DNA from 2 places in the Paraburkholderia sp. USG1 genome. Region 2 is predicted to be linked to the other one. Evidence: riboswitches for the same ligand, from Rfam matches in the RefSeq annotation. Region 2 holds a riboswitch; the other holds the start of a gene.

Region 1 (20,112 bases), on a different contig from region 2:
TGACCATCACGTCGAGACCGCCGTAGAGCCGGACCGTTTCCTTGACCAGGTTCGCAACCTGGTCGAGCCTCGTCACGTCGCATGCCACATACTGAGCCTTGCCGCCGGCCCCGGTAATGGCGGCTACGGTAGTCAACTGCGGGTTGCCTTCGAAGCCGCCCTGGTTCGGTGCCTCGTGGATATCGCTGACAACCACGCTGGCACCTTCCGCTGCATACGCCATTGCGATGCCGCGACCGAATCCCGAACTTGCGCCCGTGACGATGGCGACCTTTCCTTTGAGCCTTTCCATGAATCCTCCTGGGAGAAAGGATGGCCAGCCGCAACGGGTTGGCCGTTACCGCGTTCAGCGTGCCGTAAAGGCGCCGTCGACTGTGAGCATGGAACCCGTCATCCACTCCGCGTCGTCGGAAGCGAGGAATAGCGCGGCTCTCGCGACATCGTCCGCGGTGCCGACGCGCGGCCACGGCGTCAGGTCGTGAAGCAGCTTGTTGGTATCGTCGTTTTCGAGGAAGGAGCGCACCATCGCGGTTGCGAGAAACCCGGGGCAGATCGCGTTCACGTTGATGCGCTCGGGCGCGAAGTCGAGTGCGAGTTCGCGTGTCAGATTGACGACCGCTCCCTTCGACGCGCAATAAGCCGGTTCGAGCGCCAGCCCGACCAGGCCGCCGATGGACGCGATGTTGACGATCCGGCCACGGACCTGGGCGCCGGTCGACGTCGTCAGCGGTTCCTGTTTCATGAACTGCGTGATAGCGTACTTGCAACCGAGCCAAACGCCTTTTGCATTCACGTTCATCGTGAAATCGTATTGCTCTTCCGTCTCGTCGATGATGCTGTGCAGACCGGTAAACACGCCCGCGTTGTTGACGATGATGTCGAGCCGGCCGAAGGTCGAAACCGCATGGCCGATGATCTTCTGGACGTCGGCCGCTTTGCTGGCGTCCGCCGCGATGAACGTGGTCTTGCCGCCTTCCCGGGTGATGACCGCATCGGTATCGGTTTCGATATCCTTCTCGTAGCCGCCTTGCAGTGCCGACTTCTTCAGATCAGAGCAGACGACATGCGCGCCCTCGCGCGCGAGAGCTAGCGCGATTGCTCGTCCATTTCCCGAACTGGAACCGGTTACGACGGCGACGCGACTTTCAAGTTTGCGGGTCAAGATTGTCTCCTTGAGTAGTAGTACTTTCGAATGACTTCGCGTTACATGATTCGTAGACGATGCGTGACGCCCGATGTGCCCGGTCAGGCGGGAAATGCCGTGAACGTATGAACCGCAATTTTTCCGTCCTTGACGACCAGTGTGTCCGTTGCCAGGGTAACCCAGGGCTTCGCCTCCCACGCGAGGTATGCCACGTCGCGCACCGTGCTCATGCTCGTAATCCTGAACGCCGGCCAGAACGCCGGGTCCGCGCCGTCAAGGAAGGCCTTGAAGAAGCCGGTTATCTCCTCGCGGCCGCGAAAGGTCTTGTCCGGCGTGACGAGCGCGGAGTCGTCGTCATAATCCTTGAGAATCTCCGCAACGCCGTGAGCAAAGGCGCCGAGATGATGGTCGAGGATCTGCCTGGTTGCAGCTTCGGTCTGTTCAGAGGAATTTGACATGTCGAATGTCCACAGGAGGGGCGGCGGGATGTATCGGCAACGATGAGCGTGCCGATACATGACATGGAAAGCGGACTTTTCAGCCCGCGTACGCGCGCTGGGCTTCGTCCCAGGTGACCACCACGATTGGCGTGCCGTCTTCCTTGATAAAGGAAAGCGGGCCGAGGAACGTCATATAAAACTCACTGTCGACCGGGAACGAGGTTTTGTCGTGACGGGCATTGGCAGACTCGTAGCCGTATGCCGGCGCCACGACGGTGTCGCCGCCATCCTCGCTGCCGCCACGGACGTCCATGCGGCCTTTTGTCAGCAGATATTCGCCTGGCCCGACGTGAAAGTGAGAGTTAAAGGACGAGCCGGCCGGACAGTCGAAAATCGCAGTCCACGCGCCCATCTCGGGCGAGGCGTGGAGCATCTTCCAGCGAATGCCGCCTCGGGAAAGTGCGTCCGGGAAGGGCTTCCACGGAATGTCGTCGATCTGAACGGCTTCTTCGCGAACCTTCGGTTTGATTTCCATCGTCGTCTCCTGATTTCGCCGAACCAGAATCGAGTTCGGTAAGGTTTGTGGGTGAAACAACGATATCGCAGGCAACGAGACAAAGATTGCACGCTAGCGCAACTCGGGTTGCCTGACAGTGCAGTGGAGGTGTGGAGGTGTGCGGACGCCAATGCACGGCTTCGATTCCTTCGCCGCGTACCGGAAACGGAATGACTCATGCATCGGGCCACCCAATGTCTGGCGTCCATGATTTGCGCCGCACGCCGAGGGACTTCTCAGGGTGCGAAACACAGGCTCCGCTCACCGTACGTGCAATGGTGTCGCAGAGCCACTGCTGCGCCGCTGAATCCTCAGGGCGAAGCTGCCAGCAAAGGTCGACATCGAAAGACGAGACAGGAAACGGCAGTGGCAGCGGGCGCACGCAAATCCTGCACAGGCGGGCCAACGCCGATTGTTCGCCCCGTAGCAATTGTGATTTCACGCTATCGGCATAGAAAAAAGATAGGTCCCACCTAAACTGAATTCTGTCAGCGGCGCGCGTCTCACCGACTTGCACCGCTCTTGAAACCGGATTAGGGATCCATCATGAAAAACAGACTTCTTGCGATGTTGCTCGTTGCGGCCACTACCTCCATCGCTGCGCCTGCATTTGCCAGCGGCTATGGACCGGCGCCTTCCTACCGTCCTTCGGTCGGGGCTCCCGCGTCACAACGAGGCCAGAGCGCACAAACCGTCGCAGCGGAACGCAACGATGCGGTCGGCTCCGTCAATGATTCGTACGGCGGCGTGGTTGCGCAATCCGTGGTGTCTGGCAGCCGTCAACCTGACCAGTCGGCTGCTCGCCTGTACTCGCGTCATTAATTCGAAAGGCGTCTGCTGATCAAGGCTGTAGCGAGGTGTCGAAATGCTGAAGATTATTCAAGGTGCGGTCGTGATCGCTGTGCTGATGCTTTATCTGGCGCCCGCAATGATTGCCGACGCCAGAAACCGGGAAGACGCCTTTGCGGTGACGATGGTGAACATTCTGCTCGGGTGGACGGTTCTGGGCTGGTTCGCTGCGCTGATATGGGCGCGGCATCCGGTCAGCGACCGTCGATTGAAGCACTTCGCAAGACGGGCGCAACGCGCAGTTGCACGCGTTACCATCAACGCAATCGTTGCCCGATCCGAAGGTCGTGCCAGTTCAATCCCGGTGGTCAACCCTCGGCTGGTGCCGTTGGTAGCGCGCATTGCGGCAAGGAGCAATCGCTGCCCAAGGAATTGAGTTTTTTCCGCATGGCAAGGTACGGTCTACCCGTGGCTGTCGATCCATGCGCGAGCCCATTCGAGTCCAGCCTGCTGCGCGCCCTCGTCAGTATCGAAAAAGCCAAGGACACCGGACGCTTCAATCACCCTGTTGTTTTGAGTAATGGTTCCGCTGGCAGCGTAAGGTCCAGGTCGATGCGGTTCCTCATGCTGCTGTATTGCATGTCCCCAGATGTTGTAGCCGTGGTAGGTTTCCGATTCCATTAACGCGACACCCCGACATAAGCCTGGCGGGAATCGACCCGCAGGATGTTCCCCTCAGGCGTGATCTGCCGCGGGATGTCTGTCAGATCAGGTGTTGCGGTTCGCGAATCCGCCGGGATTTCACGCTGTTTCGCAATCAACTTCGGCGCGGGCGCCCGAGCGCTTCGTGCATGATATTTCACGGTCCGCGAAGCACTGTGCCGATGTATCGACTGTTTATGCGACAGTTTGGCGGGCGGTGCGTCGGCCCGCGCCTCAGGCGGATTCCAGACTTCCACATAGCGTTCGCCTGCCGACACAGTAGAAACAACTGTCAGCAGCAGTGCGCCGAGGCCCAAGAATCGAAGCATGTCTTCTCCGTATTTTTCCAGTCGTTCCAAACCTTGCACGACTCACGGTTCCTACGCATGAGGCGCCGTCGCATGCGGCCACACGGCGGTCGCGCACCCAACACCGCGACGGAAGTCCGTGCGGGATACTGTACATTCATACAGGTATTTTGGCAAACAATGACATCGTCGTTGTCGCGCTCGCCAACCCGCTAATGACCAGGTTATCGGGAATGCGGCCTCGGGAATGCGGCCACGTCACTCCTTTCTCCGCTTCACGCTGCGTGCAGCAGTAATCCAGACGGACATAGACCTTGCGTCGATTCACGACGCGCCCTTGTAGGTCGCGACAAAGCCCGCGAGGTCTCCCCAGTTCGGCGAAGACAGCAATTCCGGATGATCCTGCTGAACTTTGAGCGCGACGCTACGAAAGGCTTGTGCACATGCCGAAAGGCCAACTGGCTGCGAAACGGGAGACGGTACAGGTGAGTTTCCCGGCATTGGCACATTCAGCCTGGGCGCAGGGCCCGGCGTTTTCATTTCGGAAAGGGCGGAACTGAGCTTCGAAAGTTGTGTGCGTGCACTGACCGGGGCGGAGTACGTGCCGCCGGCGTTGAATTTATCCGCGAGAAGCTGAAGGATCGACGTATGGTCCAGGTCGCCGGAAAAGACGCCGCCCGGCGTGACATAGGGCGAGATCAGGAATGCTGGTACCCGCAGCCCGGTAGTCTGAAACCGATATCCGGCAACGTCGGTCGGGATATCGAGGGGACTGACATGATCGAAGAACCCTCCATGCTCGTCGTACGTGACGATCATCAGCGTCTCATTCCATCGCTCTGACGTGGAAATCGTTTGATAGATGTCGGCGAGGAACGCTTGCCCTGGAGCAACGCCGGTAGGCGAATGGTCGTCATTCGGAGTCCGGTGTGGCCCGTCCGTGTATTCCGGTTCGATGAAAATGACTTGAGGCATGTTCGAACCGTTCGTCCAGTCTGCCTTGAAGCGCGAATACCGCCTGAACCTGCCGCCAATGCCATCCAACGGCAAGGCGAGCGACGTCACTATTTCGGGCAACCACTTGGGCATCAGGCTGAAGAACGGGAAAAATCCTCCCGACTGGTAGACACACCAGCTTGTGGCGTGTGCGGTCAGCCAGTCATATACCAGGGACTGCTGTGGGAGAAAACCAGAAACGTTGTCGCTAATCGCACTCTCTCCCGACATGGCCATCAGGCGATTGGCCTGGGTTCCGGTCGGAAGCGGCGCAAACCAGCTATCGCAAATCGTGAAATGGTTTGCGAAGAAATCGTAAACAGGCAGCGCATCGGCGGTGTAATAGCCCATTACCATCGAGAGATCGGCTGGCGCAGGGTGTCGTGCCGCGTAGCTTGCAACGAACCCACCCAGTTCGGGGCAGCCTCCACTCGCGCACGGCGTGTTTATTTGTATCGAAATCGGCGTGCGGTCGTGCGGAGGGTCGGGGATCAGTTGGGTCGCCGGCGAGAGAGCATGGATCGCATATGTCCTGTCGTCGTAAAGATTCGCGAAATTCTGCTGCCACGCGGGGTCGGCAGAGAGTCCGTTGACGTCTTTTCCGTCGAGGCTCAGATAACCGAGAACATGGTCGAACGACCGGTTCTCCATCATGACGATGATGATGGTTTTAATGTTGTCCATTGACATGCTGCCTCCGTACAACGGCATCACAGCGACCATGTCGCCTGCCAGGTTCGCGCCCCGCAGGAAACTACGGGAGCGCGACACTGCAGACCTCCTGACGCGAACCTGTCTCCTGCATTGGCGGCTTGCAGCGCGAGCCGGGATCGGATAGCTCAAATACTCGTTGCAGAAGAGCCGCACTTTCAACGCAGGCTCTATACCAGAGTCTTGCTTCCGGCTAGACGTTAAGGCTAGTTCACGTTACATCGCCGTTCAACTTCAGTTCTCGCTGAAGGCAAGTTGTTCCCGCTTCGCTCGATCCAATAGGCCTTTGCGAACCCGACTGATGGCAAGCCGTAGGAAGTCGGGTGGATCGGAGGAGAGGAGCATCCGCGCCTGGAGTGGCGCGGCGCGTGGCGCTTTCAGCGCGACAGCAACGACACCGTTGCGATGCCGAGAATGGTCATCACGAGCGACGCACCCACATGAATCACGATCTCGCCCGCAGCCCAGCCGAGCCGGCCGTCCTGCAACCGCTGCACGACTTCCGCTGAAAAAGTCGAGAAGGTCGACAGACCGCCCATCAAGCCGGTGATGACGAAGAGCCGCCATTCCGGTGCGAGCTGCGGCGCCCGCGCAAACCCTGCGACGGCGACGCCGATGACGTAGCCGGCAATCACGTTGGCGGCGAAAGTGCCGAGCGGCAAGCCGCTGAACAGGCCGTTCAGGCGGATGCCCAGAAACCAGCGAAACAACGAACCGAGCGCGCCGCCGATTCCGACGGCGAGAATGGACCAATACATGGGAGGCCTGGCAAAACCGGGGGTGTCGACAAACCGGGCTGAGCATGGAGCGCGATGCTGCGTCCGCAATCATCCGGGCGAGCAGGCATCATCAGCCACAAGGGCGGTTAAAGGAGAATGCCATCTCCAGCGCAGGAGTCTAACACCGGCGAGGGCATGTGGGGACAGTTCGGCGTGGGCGCGGACAGCCCGCCGGCCCGCGCTGTCCGCCCGGATCCGGCATGCCCGGTGGCGAGGCGCACGTGCGGGAGCCGGAGCCGCCAGTGCGCTCATGCGAAGCAAAACCGCCGCCGAAGCTTTCTTACTCGGGTGTCGCCGAAATCTTGTGGATCGACAGGTCGGCGCCGTTGTACTCGTCTTCCTGGTCGAGCCGCAGGCCCACTGTCAGCCGGATCGCGCCGTACACGAGCGCGCCGCCGAGCGTCGCCACCACAATCCCGCCCAGCGTGCCGACCAGTTGCGCCCCGAACGACACGCCACCCATGCCGCCGAGCGCGCGCAGGCCGAAGATGCCCGCCGCGAGGCCGCCCCACGCGCCGCACAGACCGTGCAAGGGCCATACGCCCAGCACGTCGTCGATGCGCCAGCGGTTCTGCACGCAGGTGAACATATAAACGAAAAGCACGCCGGCAATGCCACCCGTCACCAGCGCGCCGAGCGGATGCATGATGTCGGAGCCGGCGCAGACCGCCACCAGTCCGGCAAGCGGCCCGTTGTAGGTGAATCCGGGGTCGTTGCGGCCGGCGAGCCACGCGGTCAGGGTGCCCCCCACCATCGCCATCAGCGAATTGACGGCGACGAGGCCGCTGATCTTGTCGACGGTCTGCGCGCTCATCACATTGAAGCCGAACCAGCCGACCGCCAGCACCCACGCGCCCAGCGCGAGGAACGGAATATTCGACGGCGGATGCGCGGCGATGCCCCCGTCGCGGTGGTAGCGCCCGTGGCGCGCGCCCAGCAACAATACCGCCGGCAGGGCGACCCAGCCGCCGAACGCATGCACGACCACCGAGCCGGCGAAGTCATGGAACTGCGCGCCGAACACCTCGGCGAGCCAGTTCTGGATGCCGAAGCGGCCGTTCCACGCGATCCCTTCGAAGAACGGGTAGATGAAGCCGACCAGCACGAACGTCGCGAAGAGTTGCGGATTGAATTTCGAGCGCTCGGCGATGCCGCCCGAGACGATCGCGGGAATCGCGGCGGCGAAGGTCAGCAGGAAGAAGAAGCGCACCAGCGCATAGCCGTTGTGTGCCGCCAGCGACTCGGCGCTGCCGAAGAACTGCACGCCGTAGGCGATCGCGTAGCCGATAAAGAAGTAGGCGATCGTCGAGACCGAGAAATCCACCAGAATCTTGACCAGTGCATTGACCTGGTTCTTTTTGCGCACCGTGCCGAGTTCGAGAAAGGCGAACCCAGCGTGCATCGCCAGCACCATGGCGGCGCCGAGTAAGAGGAAGAGGGTATCGGTGCCGGTTTTAAGACTTTCCATCGATGTGTCCTGCTGATGACAAAAAAGCGGGCAATGAATGCAAGAAGCGGGCCAAAGTTGTGCCAAAACGCGTCGATACGGTGCAGTTCGGCACCGGGATGGGATTGGTTGGGTGCTTTGTTAAATGCTGCGGACACGCCTTTGCACATTTTTGCGGCTTTAGCCGGCACAGTTAGTGTGCATAACGTCGTAACCAAGGGCGGAGCGAACCAAAAATGGGCAAAATATTCGATTTCATTTACGTTTAATTCAAAACCCTAACGTGGGGCCGACATTCATCCGGCATTCTTTTGCGGCAAATGCCTGGTCAATGGCGTGCCCTCTTTGTTTTCCTGGGTAATCGCCGACATAATGTGCCGTCCCCGAGCATGATCTGCCGGCCACCGACCTCCAGTGCGCACGCATGAGACTGACCACCAAAGGCCTGTTGCTGATCGCGATTCCGGCCGTCTTCGAACTGGCGCTGTTGTCCGGGCTGGTCAAGGCCCAGTCGGACGCGGCGCAGGCGGAGCGCTGGGCCATCCATAGCCAGGACGTGCTGCGTCAGACCACCGCGATTCTCGACCCGGTGCTGGGCGAGTCCGTGGCGCTGCGCGGGGCGGTGCTCGCCAACGACGCCCATTTCGCCACACCGGTAACGGTGTGGATGGACGTCGACCGGCGCATCGACCAACTGGCCGATCTGGTCGCCGACAATCCGGCGCAGGTCGAACGCGTGGTTCAGGTGCGCCAGGCGGTGCAGGCCTACCGGCAATGGTCCGACCGCGTTCAGGACATGCTGCATTCCGGCCGGCGGCGCGACGTGCTTGCGCGCTTTCGCGATCTCGCGCCGACCGACGTGCTCGACCGGTTTCGTCAGCAGCTCGCCGCATTCCAGGCCGAGGAGCGGCGTCTCGACACGCTCCGCTCGAATGCCGCCGACGCCGCGCGCGAGCGGCAGCAAACCCTGGTGGTCGCGGCGGTGCTCGGCTCGTTGCTGTTCGTCGCGCTGGCCGTCTGGTTGTTCACGCGCGGTGTGCGCGGCCGGCTCGCGCTCCTTGCCGATAACGCCGGGCGTCTCGCGGGCAACGAACCGCTGGCGCCGATCGGTCCGGGACGCGATGAAATCGCCCGCCTCGATCTGACCTTGCACGAGACGAGCCGCCGCCTGCTCGAAGCCGAGCGCATCCAGGCGCGCTTCCAGGCCGATCTGGCGCGCCGCACCGGCGAACTCGCGCGCATCAACGAGACCTTGCGTCAGCAGACTCAGGAAAACGAAATGTTCATTTACAGCGTGTCGCACGATCTGCGCGCGCCGCTGGTGAACCTGCAAGGCTTCTCAAAGGAGCTGATTCGCGCGTGCGACGAACTGCGCGTCGCGGTGCGCGAGTCGTCGCTCGCGGCCGGCACGCGGCAGCGCATCGAACGGGTGGTCGACGAGGATATCGGCGAAGCGCTGCACTATCTGCAGACGGCGGTGCTGCGCGCCTCGCACATCATCGACGCGCTGTTGCGGCTGTCGCGCGTGGGCCGGGTGGAGTACCGGCAGCAGAAGGTCGAGGTGCGCGATATCGTGCCGCGCGTGATCGATGCGATGCAAGGCTCGATCCGGGCGCGGCGCGCTCACGTCCACGTGCACGAATTGCCTGCGGTATGGGGCGACCCTACCGCGCTGGAACAGGTGTTCGCGAATCTGATCGGCAACGCGGTGAATTACCTGGATCCGTCACGGGAGGGCAGGATCGAGATCGGTACGACGCCGGCGCCGCCGGGCGTGCATTCGCTGCGGATCTTCTATGTGAGGGACAACGGCCTGGGCATTCCGGCGGTTGCCTTGCCGCGGCTATTCAACGCCTTTCAGCGGTTGCACGGCAATGTGGCGGCCGGCGAGGGCATCGGCCTCGCGCTCGTGCGCCGCGTGGTGGAGCGGCACGGCGGGCGCGTGTGGGCGGAGTCGAAAGAAGGCGTGGGCACGACGTTCTATCTGTCGCTGCCTGAAGCCGACGCGCGGATCGCGCAACTGGCTGCCGGTACGCAAGGGCCGCCGACGGCGCCCGGTGTTCAGGCCGCTCGCGACGCCCGCCCGGCCCTGGAGGAGCGTGATCGAAAGAGCGGCAGCAGCAGTGGCAGCAGCAGCGCCGCCGCGCATGCCGCCGATGCCAAGCCCGGCATCAGTACGCCTTAGCTCGGTTACGACGCGGTAAAGAGACGACGCGGTTTGAGCAACTGCCTGCCGCGAATCGACCAGTAGCAGCCGCAAGCGATGAGTACGGCGATACCCGCCATGAGCTGGAGGGGCGTGGGGCGCACGCCGTGTATTCCGTTCAGTGCAAAAAGGCCGCGCGCGACGAGCAGCAGCGCCGCCCACATCGACCACGCGGCCTGAACCAGCATGCGCATGCCGGCCAGACGTCGCGCGCGATTTTCACTCGACCAGTTGGCCGGCCCGCGTCCGCAGAAAAAGGCAATTGTCAGCAGCACGACGGCGAGAATCACGATCCAGTCGGTCAGTTCCATTGAAAACACTCCCAAGTCAGCCGGCGACTATAGGAAAGGCTTCCGTTGCAAACTATCGGACTAGTCTCAAATGGGATGAGTTTTGACGAGCGCGGGTTGCCGCAAGGGCAGGGCGCTCGCCGGTATGGATCAGGCAGAAGGGATCAGAGCTCGATGCGTGTACCGAGCAGCACGAGGAATTGGCGCAGCCACTCGGGATGCGCGGGCCACGCCGGGGCGGTGACGAAATTGGCGTCGGTGATCGCGGCGTCGACGGGAATGTCGGCGTATTCGCCGCCCGCCATTTTCACTTCGGGCGCGCAGGCCGGGTAGGCCGAAATGCGCTTGCCGCGGATCACGTCGGCGGCGGCCAGCATTTGCGCGGCGTGACAGATGGCGGCGATCGGCTTGCCCGCTTCGGCGAATTGCCGCACGACTTCGATTACCTTGGGATTGAGCCGCAGATATTCCGGCGCGCGGCCGCCTGCTATCGCCAGCGCGTCGTATTGGCGCGGATCGGCGTCTTCGAAGGTGGCGTTGAGCGTGAATTGATGGCCGGGTTTTTCCGTATAGGTCTGATCGCCTTCGAAATCGTGAATCGCGGTCTTGATCCGGTCACCGGCCTTCTTGTTCGGGCAGACTGCGTCGACCACATGGCCAACTGCCTGCAGCGCCTGAAACGGCACCATCGTTTCGTAATCCTCGGCGAAGTCGCCGGTCAGAAACAGAATTTTCTTTGCCGCCATCGTATGCCTCCAATTGATCAACGGAACACAGCGAATGCGTCATTGACGCACCTATAAGCTCAAGCAGTCTACTCCACTACGTTTGACAGAACCGCGACGGATCACGCAATGGATACGATCGAATGGCGCTCGCGCCCGGTGTCCCTGAACTCGACGCCCACATGGGCCTGAGCGCATAACGCGGTTTCGGGCGAGCGGGCTTCGAGGCTTCACCGATGAGCGTACCGGGAAGCTTGCTGAAGAGCGCGTGCAGCACAACGGCGTATCATTGGCGCGTTTTCGCATGCGGAAGCCGCTCGACGCGGCTCACACTGAAATATGACTTTACCTATCCATTCATCTTTGTTGCGCCGTGCCGCGTTCGTGGCCGTCGTGTTCGGCGGCCTCGCCGCCTGTCAGAAGAACGACGCGTCCGCGGGCCAGGTCGCCGGCAAGCTCAACGACGCGGCCCAGGTCGCCGGTCAGAAGCTCGATCAGGCGGCCAGCTACGTCGGCCAGCAGGTCGACGCGACCAAATCCGCCGCGCAGCAGAATCTCGAATCCGCTTCCGCGCCGTCGATCAGGATCGACCCCAGCGCGCTCGCTTCGACCGCGCAGGCGAATCTGCAGAGTGCGGCGAGCGCCACCAATGCGCAACTCGGCAAGGCCGCGTCGCTCACCGGCCAGAGCCTCGAATCGGCCGGGCGCAAGCTCCAGGAGTGGTCGGCGCAGAGCTCGGCGTCGTCGGCGAACGCGTCGGCTTCGTCCTCGGGCGAGTCGAGCGACGCGCAAAAGCAGATGGACAAGTGATATGCCGGCCGGACCGCATGGCCGTTTGACAGCCGGATTAAATGTAATTACTATGGTTACATATTGTCGTTGCCGGACGGGTTTACTGTGAACACGAGTAGCCGGTTTGCATTTGCGGTGCATGTGCTCGCGCTGCTGTCGTTGCAGGGGGGCGTGCCGCTTTCGTCGGAAATGATCGCGGGCAGCGTGAACACGAATCCCGCGCTGATCCGCCGGCTTCTGACCATGCTGGCGGAAGCGGGCCTCACCACTTCGCAACTGGGAGCGGGCGGCGGGGCGCTGCTGGCACGGGCGCCTGAACACATCTCCCTGCTCGAGGTGTATCGTGCGGTGGATGACGCGCAGTTATTCGCATTGCATCGCGAGGAGCCGAATCCGGCGTGCATGGTCGGGCGCAACATTCAGGGCGTGTTGCGCGGCATCATCGACGAAGCGCAGCAGGCTATGGAGGCTTCGCTCGGCGCGCGTACGCTGGCCGACGCCACAGCCGACGTGGTGCGCGCCGAAAAGCTGCGCGAACGCAAGAAACGCTCGCACGGGTGAGGTAGCAAAAAGGCAGCAGGAAAGCAGGAAGAAAGGGGCGCGTGCCGGTCAATCGAAACACGCGCTTCTCGACGAACGGGGGCTCATGCCCCTCTTTTTTCCCGGTTATATGTAATCAATATGGTTACATATATATCAATGAAGGAGCATTGAAAATGAGCAAACAGTTGAAGATCGCGTTGTTCGGCGCCACCGGCATGATTGGTTCGCGGGTTGCCGCGGAAGCCGCTCGCCGCGGGCATCAGGTGACGGCGCTGGCGCGCAATCCGGCGCGCGTGCCGGCCGGTGTGGCGAATCTGAAAGCGGCGCAAGCCGATCTGCTCGACGCCGCAAGCGTGGGCGCGGCGGTGCGCGGTCACGACTTGGTGGCGAGCGCCTATGCGCCGCCGCAGGACGACCTCGCGGCGCTCTGCAAGGCCACCCGTGCGCTCGTCGAAGGCGTGCGCGCGGCGGGCCTGAAGCGCCTCGTCGTGGTGGGCGGCGCGGGTTCGCTCGAAGTGGCGCCGGGCAAGCAACTAGTCGATGCGGAAGGCTTCCCGGATGCCTACAAGGCGATCGCGCTCGCGCATCGGGACGCGTTCGCTTACTACCGCGGCGTCACCGACCTCGACTGGACCTTCTTCGCCCCGGCCGCGCTGATCGCACCGGGCGAGCGCACGGGAAAATTCCGCACGGGCGCCAACACTTTGCTGACCGACGCCGAGGGCGATAGCCGCATTTCCGCGGAAGATTTCGCAATCGCTTTCGTCGATGAACTGGAGCAAGGCCATTTCGTCCGTCAGATCGCGACGGCCGCTTATTGAGCCCGAAACGAGGCTGAGTGGGGCGCGCGCGGTCTTCCATGCGGGCAGGCCGCGCAAGCGTCCTAACATTCGGTTACGCATGTCAGGTTGCTCTGGTTGAAACTGCGGCTACACTGGCGTCTCCCGTTTTCCTACGGATTGCCATGCAGTCATGCCCGTTGCGGCGTGAGTCCGGGGCTGCGCCGTTCAACGGCGGGCAGCCGGCGACTCACGCCGCCTTCCACTTTTCCCCTTGCCGTAGCGAGCGCGACGCGCGCCGCGCCGTGCGCCCGCCACTCGCGGCGCGGCTTGGCGCATGGGCCGCAGCGCTTTGCGCCGCGCTGATCCTGTGCCTTGGCGGGATGCCCGCGAATGCGCTTGCAGCCGGCGCGGCCACCGGCACGCCGGTTATTCCGGCCCTGCAGAGTCTGATCAACAGCGCGACGGTGACCGCGGCGCCCGCGTCTCCTGCTTCAGGCGCATCGGCGGCGGAGGCGGCGTCCGCGCCCTCGCCGGCGAGTCAGGCGGAGCTGGCGCGTTCGCTCGACAGCGTGATCTCCACGCTCGACAACGACCGGCAACGCACCGCGCTCGTCGCCCAGCTCAAAAAACTGCGCGACGTCTCGCAGAACGTCGCGCCGGCCGCGCCCGTGCAACCGAGTCCTGGCTTGCTCGGCGCGATCGCGTCCGGCATTGCGTCGTTCGAATCCGACGTGCATCAAGGGCGCACGCCGGTCCGCTATTGGGGCGGACGCTTCAATGCCGCCGGCAACGAGCTCTACACGATCATTTCGGGGCAGGGGCACGAGAGCTTCGGCCGCATTGTGTTCTCGATGATTGCGATGCTGGCGGGCTGGGGCGCGTGCGCCGGCGCGCTGATCTACGTGCAGCACCGGTTGTACCGGCGCTTCGGCATCGTCATGGGGCTCAATCCGAACCCCACCACGCGCGAGTTGCTGATCTTCGCGCTGCGCCGCGTCGGGCCGTGGATCATCGCCTTTCTCGCCGCGCTGCTGTTCGTGCGCGCCATGCCCGACGCGCTCGGCCGCACGCTCGGCATGGTGGTTGCCTATGCGATCGTTGCGGGTGCGGTGTTCTCGGCGATCTGTCTGATCATGTTTTCGCTGTTCGGCTCGGGGCATCGGCGGATCGCCGTGCGTCTGCTGATCGATCATGCGCGGCGCGTGCTGTTCGTGGTCGGCGTGTGCGGCGCGCTCGGCGACGCCGCCGTCAATTACGACGTCGCGCATCAGCTCGGGCCGAATCTCGCCGCATTGATTTCGACCGCGGCCAACATGACGGCCGCCGTCCTCACCGGCTACTTCGCGCTCGCGTTTCGCCGGCCGGTCGCGCACCTGATCCGCAACCGGCCCTACGAGCAGCGCACCACCCACAAGGCCGCGACCGACGCCTTCGACGTGCTCGCCGCGCTGTGGCACGTGCCCGTGCTGGTGCTCGCCACCGCGTCGGTGGTTGCCACGCTCGGCGGCTCGGGTTCGAACGAAAACGTGCTGCAGATCTCGGTGGTGACCGCGCTGCTGCTGGTGCTGGCCTTTTTCGTGTCGGCCATCGTGTTGCGCCTGACGCGTCCGCGCAGCGCGCGCACGCGGCGCCGCTCGCCGTATCTGACGCGCCTGCTGCGTTTTTTCGGCACGCTGGTCACGCTGTTTGTCTGGTTGTTTTTCTTTGAACTCGCGGCGCGTTTGTGGGGCGTCTCGCTGGCTGCGGTGGTCGAAGAAAACGTGGCGGCGCGCGGCATCGCGCATGCGGTGACGGCGATCATCGCCACCGTGTTCATTGCGTGGCTGCTGTGGATTCTGGTCGATACCGCGATCACGGAAGCGCTCAATCCGGGGGGGCCGCGCAACAAGTCGCGCGTGCCGAGCATGCGCGCCCGCACCATGCTGCCGCTGTTGCGCAACGTGCTGCTCGTCACGATCATGACCATCGCCGGCATCGTGACGGCGGCCAATCTCGGCATCAATGTCACGCCGCTGCTGGCGGGCGCCGGCGTGATCGGCCTCGCGATCGGCTTCGGCGCCCAGTCGCTCGTGACCGACCTGATCACGGGGCTGTTCATCATCATCGAAGACACGATTTCGGTGGGCGACTGGATCGACGTGGACGGCGGCCACGCGGGCACGGTCGAGCATCTGTCGATCCGCACAGTGCGGCTGCGCGACGGGCAAGGCGCGATTCACGCGATTCCGTTCTCGCAGATCAAGATCGTCAAGAACCTGTCGCGCGATTTCGCGTATGCGGTGTTCGAGGTGCGCATGTCGTTCTCTACCGACGTCGATGAGATCACGCAGTTGATCCGTGAGGTCGGCGCCGATCTGATGGCCGATTTCCGTTACCGGCGCGAGATGCTCGGACCGATCGAGGTGTGGGGACTGGACCGTTTCGATCCGAACTGGATGGTCGTGAAAGGACAGATCAAGACGCGGCCGCTGCAGCAATGGAGCGTGGCGCGCGCGTTCAATCTGCGTCTCAAGCGCAAGATGGACGAAGCGGGCATCGAGATTCCGGTGCCGCAGATGCGCGTGTATACGTCGTCGAAGGATAGCGAAGGGCAGCCTTTGCAGGACGACGAGATGTCGGGGTTGGGCCCGCGTGGACATGCCGAGAGTCAGCCGGGGACGTCGGCGTCCGCATCGGCGGCGCGGGCCGTGCATCCGCCGCTTGCGGTGGCGCGCGACGTGTCGCACGAACCACGGCCGGCGCCGCCGCCGACCGGGCAGACAGCGCCGGTTCCACCGCAGATTCCTACAGCCGGCGAGGCGGGCGGGAAGACCTAGCTGCGGGCGTCGTGACCACAGTCGGCAACGCGCACCACGTCGTTGACGTGCGTCGCGATCTGCGCACCCGCGACGCCGTAAATATGCAGCGAGACGGCAGGCTCGTCGCTGCGATTGCCCAGTTGATGAATCCCGCCACGGCCGCCTCGCACGAACGACACGGCGCCCCGATTGCGTGCTTGTGTGCGCGTGGCGCTCGCGCAGTGCCGTGCGCCGTTCCACTCGAATACCGTTTCGCTCAGCGTGCCTTCCATCACCGCGTAGCCGCACCATGTGTGATGCGCGTGCACGGGGCTTGCCTGCTGCGGCAGCCACACCAGCGCGGCGATCGCATAGCGGCCGTACGGGTCCGCAGCCAGCAGATGACGCCGGTACTTCTCCGCCGAGCCTTCGCGCTGCGCTGCCGTGAGCAGGTCGGGATTCGCCGCCGCGTCCGCGAGCGCAATGCGCATGCTGCGCGCGAAGAAGGCTGACTCAGACGGTTCCGGAGATGGCCCGCAGGCTTCGAACATCGCATCCAGGGCATCGCACAGGCGCGCGAGGGGCGCGTTGCGCGCGCCGTACAACAGCATGTCGGCCCGATCGCGCGAGGCGGTCTGAGGCGCTCTGGCGGACTGCGACTGTTGGACTGGGAAACGCGTCGGTGACGCTGTGTGAAAGTCTTGGCTCATGGTCGTTGGGCGGTCGCCGGGGCTGCTTGTCGGTTATTTTCGGATAGCGATATTTATACCGGTTTGCCCAGAGAAAGAGTTTCCATATAATTCCCCCTGGAATCGGAAAAGTAGAATAATTTCCTATGGGGGTGTCAGGATGGGAATGGATATCATCGACCGGAAGCTGCTGGAGTTGCTGCAAGCGGACGCGACCATGCCGATCGCCGAGCTGGCGCAACGCGTGAACCTGTCGCAAACGCCTTGCTGGAAGCGGCTGCAGCGTCTGAAAGAGGCGGGCGTGATCCGCGCGCAGGTCGCGCTTTGCGACGCGCGCAAGCTCGGCGTGGGCACGACCGTGTTCGTCGCGGTGCGCACCAATCAGCACACGGAGGAATGGGCGCAGACGTTCACGCGTGCGGTGCGGGACATTCCGGAAGTCGTGGAGGTGTACCGGATGAGCGGCGAAACCGATTACCTGCTGCGCGTGGTGGTGTCCGATATCGACGACTACGACCGCGTCTACAAGCTGCTGATCGCGGCCGTGCCGCTATACGACGTGAGTTCGAGCTTCGCGATGGAGCAGATCAAATATTCGACGGCTTTGCCGGTGCGCTATACGGTGTAGGCCCTGCATTGGCGAGCCCGATGCGATTTGGGTCAGGAGTGTCAATATTCAGTTAACATTGTTCATAACTGGCGATTTTTTTACCAGTCCTTGATATAAATGGACTGACTCTGGTGTATGTTACGAAAAGTTTCAGTTTCGTCGTAACAATACCCATAATGAATAAAAAGACCTACAGGCTGATCTTCAGGCGGCTTCGGGGCATGCTGGTCGCGGTATCGGAAACCGCCACGGCGGCAGGTAACACAGTATCGGGAGAAACCGGATCGGCGCGGCAGGCCGCGCGCCAGACGGTGTTGCGCCGGTCGCTTTCGTGCTTGGCGCTGCGTCATGCCGCGCTTGGCGCGATGACGCTCGCCGGCGCGCTCGTCATCTCCACGCCCGAGGCGCACGCGCAGATCGTGCCGGGCGGCGCGCACGCGCCGTCGGTGATCCAGACGCAGAGCGGGATTCCCCAGGTGAACGTGAACCGGCCGTCCGCTGCCGGCGTTTCGGTCAACACGTACGGCCAGTTCGACGTCCAACGCCCCGGCGCGATCCTGAACAATTCACCGACGATCGTGAATACGCAGCAGGCAGGCTATATCAACGGTAATCCTAACTACCTGCCGGGGCAGTCCGCGTCGATCATCGTCAATCAGGTCAACAGCAATAATCCCTCGCAATTGCGCGGGTACGTCGAGGTGGCGGGCCGGCGCGCGGAGGTGGTGATTGCAAATTCGTCCGGTCTGATTCTGGACGGCGGCGGTTTTATCAACACCTCGCGGGCGATTCTCACCACCGGCAATCCGACCTATGGCGGGAACGGCGCCCTGACCGGTTTCGATGTCACGGCGGGGCGGATCACGGTCCAGGGCGCGGGGCTGAACGCATCGAACGTCGACCAGGTGGACCTGATTGCGCGAGCCGTAGCGGCGAACGCGGCGATCTACGGCAACACGCTGAATGTCGTCGCCGGCGCGAATCACGTCGATCACGATACGCTGGCTGCCACGCCTATTGCGGGCAGCGGATCATTGCCGGCCGTTTCGATCGACGTGAGCCAGTTGGGCGGCATGTATGCGAACAGGATTTTTCTGGCGAGCAACGAGTACGGCGTGGGCGTCTCGAATGCAGGCGTGCTCGCCGCGCAGGCGGGCGACCTGACGCTGCAATCGAACGGCCAGCTCGTGCTTGCCGGCAAGACCACGGCAAGCGGCAATCTCGCCGCCACGGCGGCCAGTATCCAGAACAGCGGCTCGACATACGCGCAGCAGTCAGCGGCGGTCAATACGTCGGGCGCGCTGTCCAACACCGGCACGCTCGCCGCGCAGCAGAACACGAACATCAGCGCTGCGAGCCTCAGTTCGAGCGGCACGCTCGGCGCGGGCATCAACGGCGACGGGTCGATCGGTCATGCAGGCGATCTGACGGTCGCGACTTCGGGCGCGCTGGGTGCGACGGGACACACTGCCGCAGGCGGCAATGCGACGCTGACCGGCGCGGCGCTGAGCCTCGGCGGTAGCCAGACTTCAGCCAACGGCAACCTCACGTTGCTGGCCAGCATTGGCGACATGAGTCTCGCGGGCGCGAGCGTCGCTGCGGGCGGTGCGATCAATGCCACCGCGCGGGGGACGCTGACGAACGATAACGGCGCGCTTTCCTCCGCCGGTGCGCAAACGGTTGCGGCGGGCGCGCTGTCGAATCAGGGCGGCCAGATCATCTCGCAGTCGACGCTGAACATCGGTACCGGCGGTGCGTTGAACAACCGTCAGGGCATCATCCAGTCTTCCGGAAACCAGACGCTTGGCGCGGCCTCGATCGACAATACCGCAGGGCGCGTGGTGATGCTCGGCAACGGCGCTCAGAGCGTCACGGCGACCGGCGCGCTGGTCAATGCGCCGGGTATCACTGCAACGGGCGCGGCAGGCGGCGTGATCGGCAGCAACGGCGCGCTCGGCGTGTCGGTCGGATCGATTGCGAACCAGGGGCAGTTCAACGCGCTAGGCGACGCATCGCTTCACGCCCAGTCGATCGACAATCATGCGGGCAGCGTCACGGCGGGCGGCAATCTCAGCGCGAGCAGCACGGGCGCGCTCAATAACCGCGACGGTACGCTCTCAGGAACGGCGACGACCGTGAGCGGCGCGTCGGTCGACAATTCCAGCGGCACGGTCGAAGGCAATACGCTGACGCTGTCCAGTAGCGGCAACCTGACCAATCGCGGCGGCCATATCAGCCAGTCCGGCAATGCGGCGCAGCGCATTTTCGCAGGTGGCGCATTCGACAACACCGGGGGTTCGATTGCATCGAACGCGACGGACCTCGACGTCTCGGCGCAATCGCTTACGAACGATGCCGGTTCGATCCAGCACGCGGGTAGCGGCACGCTGGCCGTGACTACCACGGGAAATCTGTCGAACAGCGCAGGCAAGCTGGTGACCAATGGCACGCTCGACGTGACCGGCGCGGCCGTATCGAATCAGGGCAGTCTGAGCGCGAAGGGTGATGCGACCGTGCGGGCGCAGACGCTCGATAACCACGCGGGCAGCATCGTCGCCGGCGGCGCGCTGGTCGCGTCAGGCATTGGCGTCGTCGACAACCGGAACGGCACGCTTTCAGGTGCGGCTACGACCGTGAGCGGCGCGTCCGTCGACAACTCGAACGGCACGATCGAAGGCGACACGCTGGCGCTGTCCAGCAGCGGCAACCTGAGCAATCGCGGCGGCCGCCTCACCCAGTACGGCAGCGCGGACCAGACGCTTTCGGCCGGCGGCACGCTCGACAACACCGGCGGCACGCTTGCCACCAATGCGACCAACCTGACCG
Region 2 (4,025 bases):
CTTCGATACTTCAATGGAATGTGCAGCAGGTCGCAGCACTGCACGCCCGCAAACACGGTGTTCAGGTTAAGTACCTGACTATCGATGCATAAAGTAAATCCAGAAGGTCTGCATTGAAGTCTGTCAACGAATTCCCGAATCGTTTCCGGAATCGAAACGTCACCGCACACCAAGAGCGTGTCGATAGCGAGCCACGTATCCCATAGGTTTGGGGTTCTGCCAAATCCATCGGCCAGCAGCATCTCTCCGATATGTGCCGCAATGCACGCGACACTCCGGAGATCGCCCACCACACGCTTTAGATGGGCAAGAAAACGGGTGCGCTCGAACCAGCCCGTCTGCTGATATTCCGGGCCTGGTGCGGGCGAGAGAGACAGTCCGTGAATCATCTTTGACACGGGAATAGCGATGTCATCGCAGCCAATAGCACGCTGCACGGTGACCAGGTTAAACAGATACTCAGGCTGGGGCTGCAGTGCCAGAGCAGCGACGAACGATCCTACCTTCGCGGCGCAAGGCACAGGTATATCAAGCAACCTGAACGACCGGACGGCACTGGCAGTATCAGCCAGGTTCGGATGATCGGCATATGCCGATCGATAGAAGCAGAAACCGCCATTGGTGGATTGCCGGCTCACGAGATACTTGCGAACCCGTGCCCGCACGGTTATCAGCAGCTCCTGCAGCTCGCGGGAACTGTTGATCGCGCCAAGCCCGGTGTTTGTATCGATCATGTGAACGTTACTCAGCAAGAGCCGATCAAGGCGGCCGGCCGCAATCGCGGCAATTTCCCTGCGTGCCTTACCGGGCACGCGCAATACGTTCGACGGACCGCTCGCCGCATGCGATATGCCCAACACGCAGGACCACGGCTCCACGTTCCTCCACTGCTTTCACCAGTTCACCATAGTCAAGGAACTGGCCTTCGATCGTGACGTCCATACCCACGGTCCCGACGTCCATGCTGGTAATTGTGATGTTGACTGCTTCAACGCCACTACAGGCAGTGATCGTCTCTGCCATTTCGACCAGTGCAGCCTGCCGGCCGCGCTGGTCGACATCGAGCGCGAGGCGCCTGATATTCAGCATTGGAACCATCAGGCCTGTCTCTCGTGATGGCTATGCTCACGATCCACGCCGGGTATTCCAGCCGTTGGCCCCGCAGATACCAGACGCTTCGCGCGGCGCAGATATGAAACACTGCGCATTTCGTCTATGCGCGAAACGGTCCGCTCGAACTCCGCTGCAAGCGGTCCCTGCACGTACAGTTTCTCGGGCGGAACATCCGCCGACATGATCAGCTTGATATGGTGGTCGTACAGGATATCCACGAGCCAGGTAAATCGTCTGGCCGCAGATTCCTGGTCCGGCGTCATCTGGGGGACGCCGGAAAGAATGACGGTGTGGAACCGTGCAGCAAGAGCCAGGTAATCGTTCTGCGAGCGCGGACCACCACACAGTGTCGCGAAGTCAAACCACACAACACCGTCCCCCCGCTTGCGCGCCCGCAGCTCGCGCTGCTCGATTTGCAGCACCGGCGTTTGCTCGGTAGCAGCGGCGAGTCTCGCAAACGACTCGCCGAGTTCTGCTTCCGCATCGGCATTCGCCGGGAAAACGTAGGTCCGAACCCGGGCCATCGAACGCTCTCGATAGTCCGTGCCGCCATCGACATTCACGATATCGAGTCTGCTTTTCAACAGATCTATCGCCGGAAGAAACCTTTCCCTGTTCAGCCCGTCCGGATACAGCTGGTCCGGATGGAAGTTTGATGTTGCAACGAGCGCGACATGACTGTCGAAAAGCACCGGCAGCAAACGCGACAGAACCATAGCGTCAGCGATATCCGACACATGGAATTCGTCCAGGCAGATAAGTTCCTGCGCCGACGATAGCTGGCGCGCGAGCGCATCGAGCGGGTCAACCTGTCCTCGCAGTTCCTCCAAAGATCGGTGCACGTCATGCATGAACTCGTGAAAATGCAGGCGACACTTCTTTTTTGCCGGAACGACGGCGTAGAAGCAATCCATCAACAGCGTCTTGCCGCGTCCCACTCCGCCCCAGAGATAAAGCCCTTTAGGCGGCGCCGGATGCACAAGGAAACGGGTCACCGGATTACGGTGCACCTCATACGCCTGCCATCCTTCGTAGCAACGCTGCAGGCGACCGAGCGCCTCAAGTTGGGAGTGATCGGGCTCGAGACCTCGCGCCCTCGTGATTCTTCTGAAATTCTCGATTACATCCATAACCAGCGACGATCCAACGTATTGTGTACCATTGCCCGCAACCCCGGCCACTTCGAAAACATGCAGGTAGCCCGCTACCCAGCAACAGTCAACGCGCGAGGCCCTGGTGCCCTGTCCGTACAAAACATGGGACTGGCCACCACACGCTCAGGCGGCCCCATGTTTACTTCCGGAACCTGTAGGCATCATCAGCCCGGTCGGGCGGTTGCGGAGGATGCCATCTCCGTGTGCCGGTTGCATACGCCATCCGGTGGTACCAACTTATTCTGCAGTGCCAACTTCTTACCGGCGTTTCAGGTCGCGCAGTTCATGTCTTCTGGAGATATCGCCTCGAATCCCTGCCACTGCAACATCTTCTGCAGCGCCGAGACGAGCGAATAATCGCGCACACGCTCCCCGTTCCGGCCGATCAGCATGAATTCTCCGGACGCAAAGGCAAAAACGGTGAGATGACCAAGCTTGCGCAACGAGGCTTCCAGTCCGGCAAGGTCGCCGACGGGCGAAGCCGGCCCGAATGCGGGCGCCGCAGTTCCTCCGTGTCCCGGGCGAACTGCGCACACCGCATCATCACTGAGTGCGATCTGCATTTTTAAAATCCTTTCCTGAGTGCGGCCCTGGAGCGGGCCGCCGATTAACCGGGGTGTCGACTGCGGCCGTACCGGTTATTCACGGTACGCTGCCTGCCGCCGGCTGCGCTGGAGCGTCGTCTGGCTCTCGAGCCGGACGGGCACCATGACCACAGACGGCCACGGCCGCAATACGATTCGCGGTTGTAAGGGAAGGAATAGACGTGCTGCCCGACGCCGGAGACTGGACAGTGGGAATGTGGGAAATGCAACCATGATTCACCTGTTGTTTGCTGGTTGGGAAAAGTATTCGCATCCGCGAAACAGCAGGCATCATCAGCCGGCGCGCCCGGCGGTTTAGGAGAATGCCATCTCCACTCACAAGCATACCGCTGCATATGCAGACCTGCAAGCATGGTTCGAGCCATCGGGCGACACTTTCGGCGCTTGCGGAATCCGTGAATATTCGTCATGTGGCGGGACTGGCAATGCCATCCCGGTTGTCTGCCTGTGCCGTTCCGCGTTCCCTTCCCAGCAACTGCAATGCCCGGCTCCTGGTGAGCACACCACCGCGTCCGCCACTGCTATCCTGGCTCCGCGCGTCCTGGCGCATTGCAGTCGGGTCCGCTTGACGTTGCTACGACTGATGATAGAATTTCCCGCTGGAGATGGCATTCTCCCTAACCGCTCGCCGTGAGCCGATGATGCCTACAAACCCGCCAGACAAGCGCCCGCACATGTGGCGTTTGTCGATGTTAAATCGAACAGGGTATTAGACATGTATCAATCGGTTCTCGCTGTCGCGATCGGCGGCGCAATTGGATCGCTCTTTCGCTGGTTCCTGGGCCTCCGCCTTAACGGGCTCTTTCCTGACCTTCCACTCGGCACACTTGCCGCCAACGTCATCGCCGGCTACATCATCGGTGTCGCGATTGCATGTTTTGTCCGCATGCCACAGATTCCGCCCGAATGGCGGCTGTTCGTCACGACCGGGCTGATGGGGGGGCTTTCCACGTTCTCCACCTTTTCCGCGGAAGTCGTCGGCGACCTTCAGCAGGGCCGGTATGGCTGGGCTGCGGGAGAGATCGTGATCCATCTTTCCGGCTCGCTGATCATGACCATTCTCGGCTTTGCGACGGTCAGCCTGCTCTCGAGAGCGGCCATCGCATGAGGCGCGTCAGGGGCAATCCCTACATTGCGTAGATTGCCATCCCCT

Evidence for each region. A riboswitch is a leader RNA that binds a small molecule or an ion and turns the genes downstream of it on or off. The one in region 2 is predicted to bind fluoride.
Region 1: it holds a riboswitch for fluoride, as region 2 does, so the genes downstream of both, crcB (fluoride efflux transporter CrcB) here and zapE (cell division protein ZapE) in region 2, are expected to answer to the same signal.

Annotation. Positions count from the first base shown of each region.
Region 1 covers NZ_JAMWXW010000011.1:216,331-236,442, forward strand. Annotated here, with positions in the region: gene NE850_RS16980 (SDR family NAD(P)-dependent oxidoreductase) at 1-292, opposite strand, end outside; gene NE850_RS16985 (SDR family NAD(P)-dependent oxidoreductase) at 347-1,162, opposite strand; gene NE850_RS16990 (nuclear transport factor 2 family protein) at 1,246-1,602, opposite strand; gene NE850_RS16995 (2,4'-dihydroxyacetophenone dioxygenase family protein) at 1,682-2,119, opposite strand; gene NE850_RS17000 (hypothetical protein) at 2,687-2,962, shown strand; gene NE850_RS17005 (superinfection immunity protein) at 3,033-3,365, shown strand; gene NE850_RS17010 (hypothetical protein) at 3,392-3,610, opposite strand; gene NE850_RS17015 (hypothetical protein) at 3,610-3,999, opposite strand; gene NE850_RS17020 (alkaline phosphatase family protein) at 4,264-5,619, opposite strand; gene crcB (fluoride efflux transporter CrcB) at 6,024-6,404, opposite strand; fluoride riboswitch at 6,480-6,541, opposite strand; gene NE850_RS17030 (ammonium transporter) at 6,706-7,893, opposite strand; gene NE850_RS17035 (ATP-binding protein) at 8,297-10,057, shown strand; gene NE850_RS17040 (hypothetical protein) at 10,063-10,389, opposite strand; gene NE850_RS17045 (DJ-1/PfpI family protein) at 10,533-11,114, opposite strand; gene NE850_RS17050 (hypothetical protein) at 11,433-11,903, shown strand; gene NE850_RS17055 (Rrf2 family transcriptional regulator) at 11,991-12,446, shown strand; gene NE850_RS17060 (NAD(P)-dependent oxidoreductase) at 12,602-13,249, shown strand; gene NE850_RS17065 (mechanosensitive ion channel domain-containing protein) at 13,393-16,026, shown strand; gene NE850_RS17070 (cysteine dioxygenase family protein) at 16,023-16,598, opposite strand; gene NE850_RS17075 (Lrp/AsnC family transcriptional regulator) at 16,837-17,304, shown strand; gene NE850_RS17080 (hemagglutinin repeat-containing protein) at 17,463-20,112, shown strand, end outside.
Region 2 covers NZ_JAMWXW010000001.1:66,016-70,040, forward strand. Annotated here, with positions in the region: gene NE850_RS00310 (prenyltransferase/squalene oxidase repeat-containing protein) at 1-734, opposite strand, end outside; gene NE850_RS00315 (DUF211 domain-containing protein) at 802-1,089, opposite strand; gene zapE (cell division protein ZapE) at 1,098-2,243, opposite strand; fluoride riboswitch at 2,416-2,477, opposite strand; gene NE850_RS00325 (hypothetical protein) at 2,537-2,830, opposite strand; fluoride riboswitch at 3,130-3,194, opposite strand; fluoride riboswitch at 3,465-3,527, shown strand; gene crcB (fluoride efflux transporter CrcB) at 3,588-3,980, shown strand.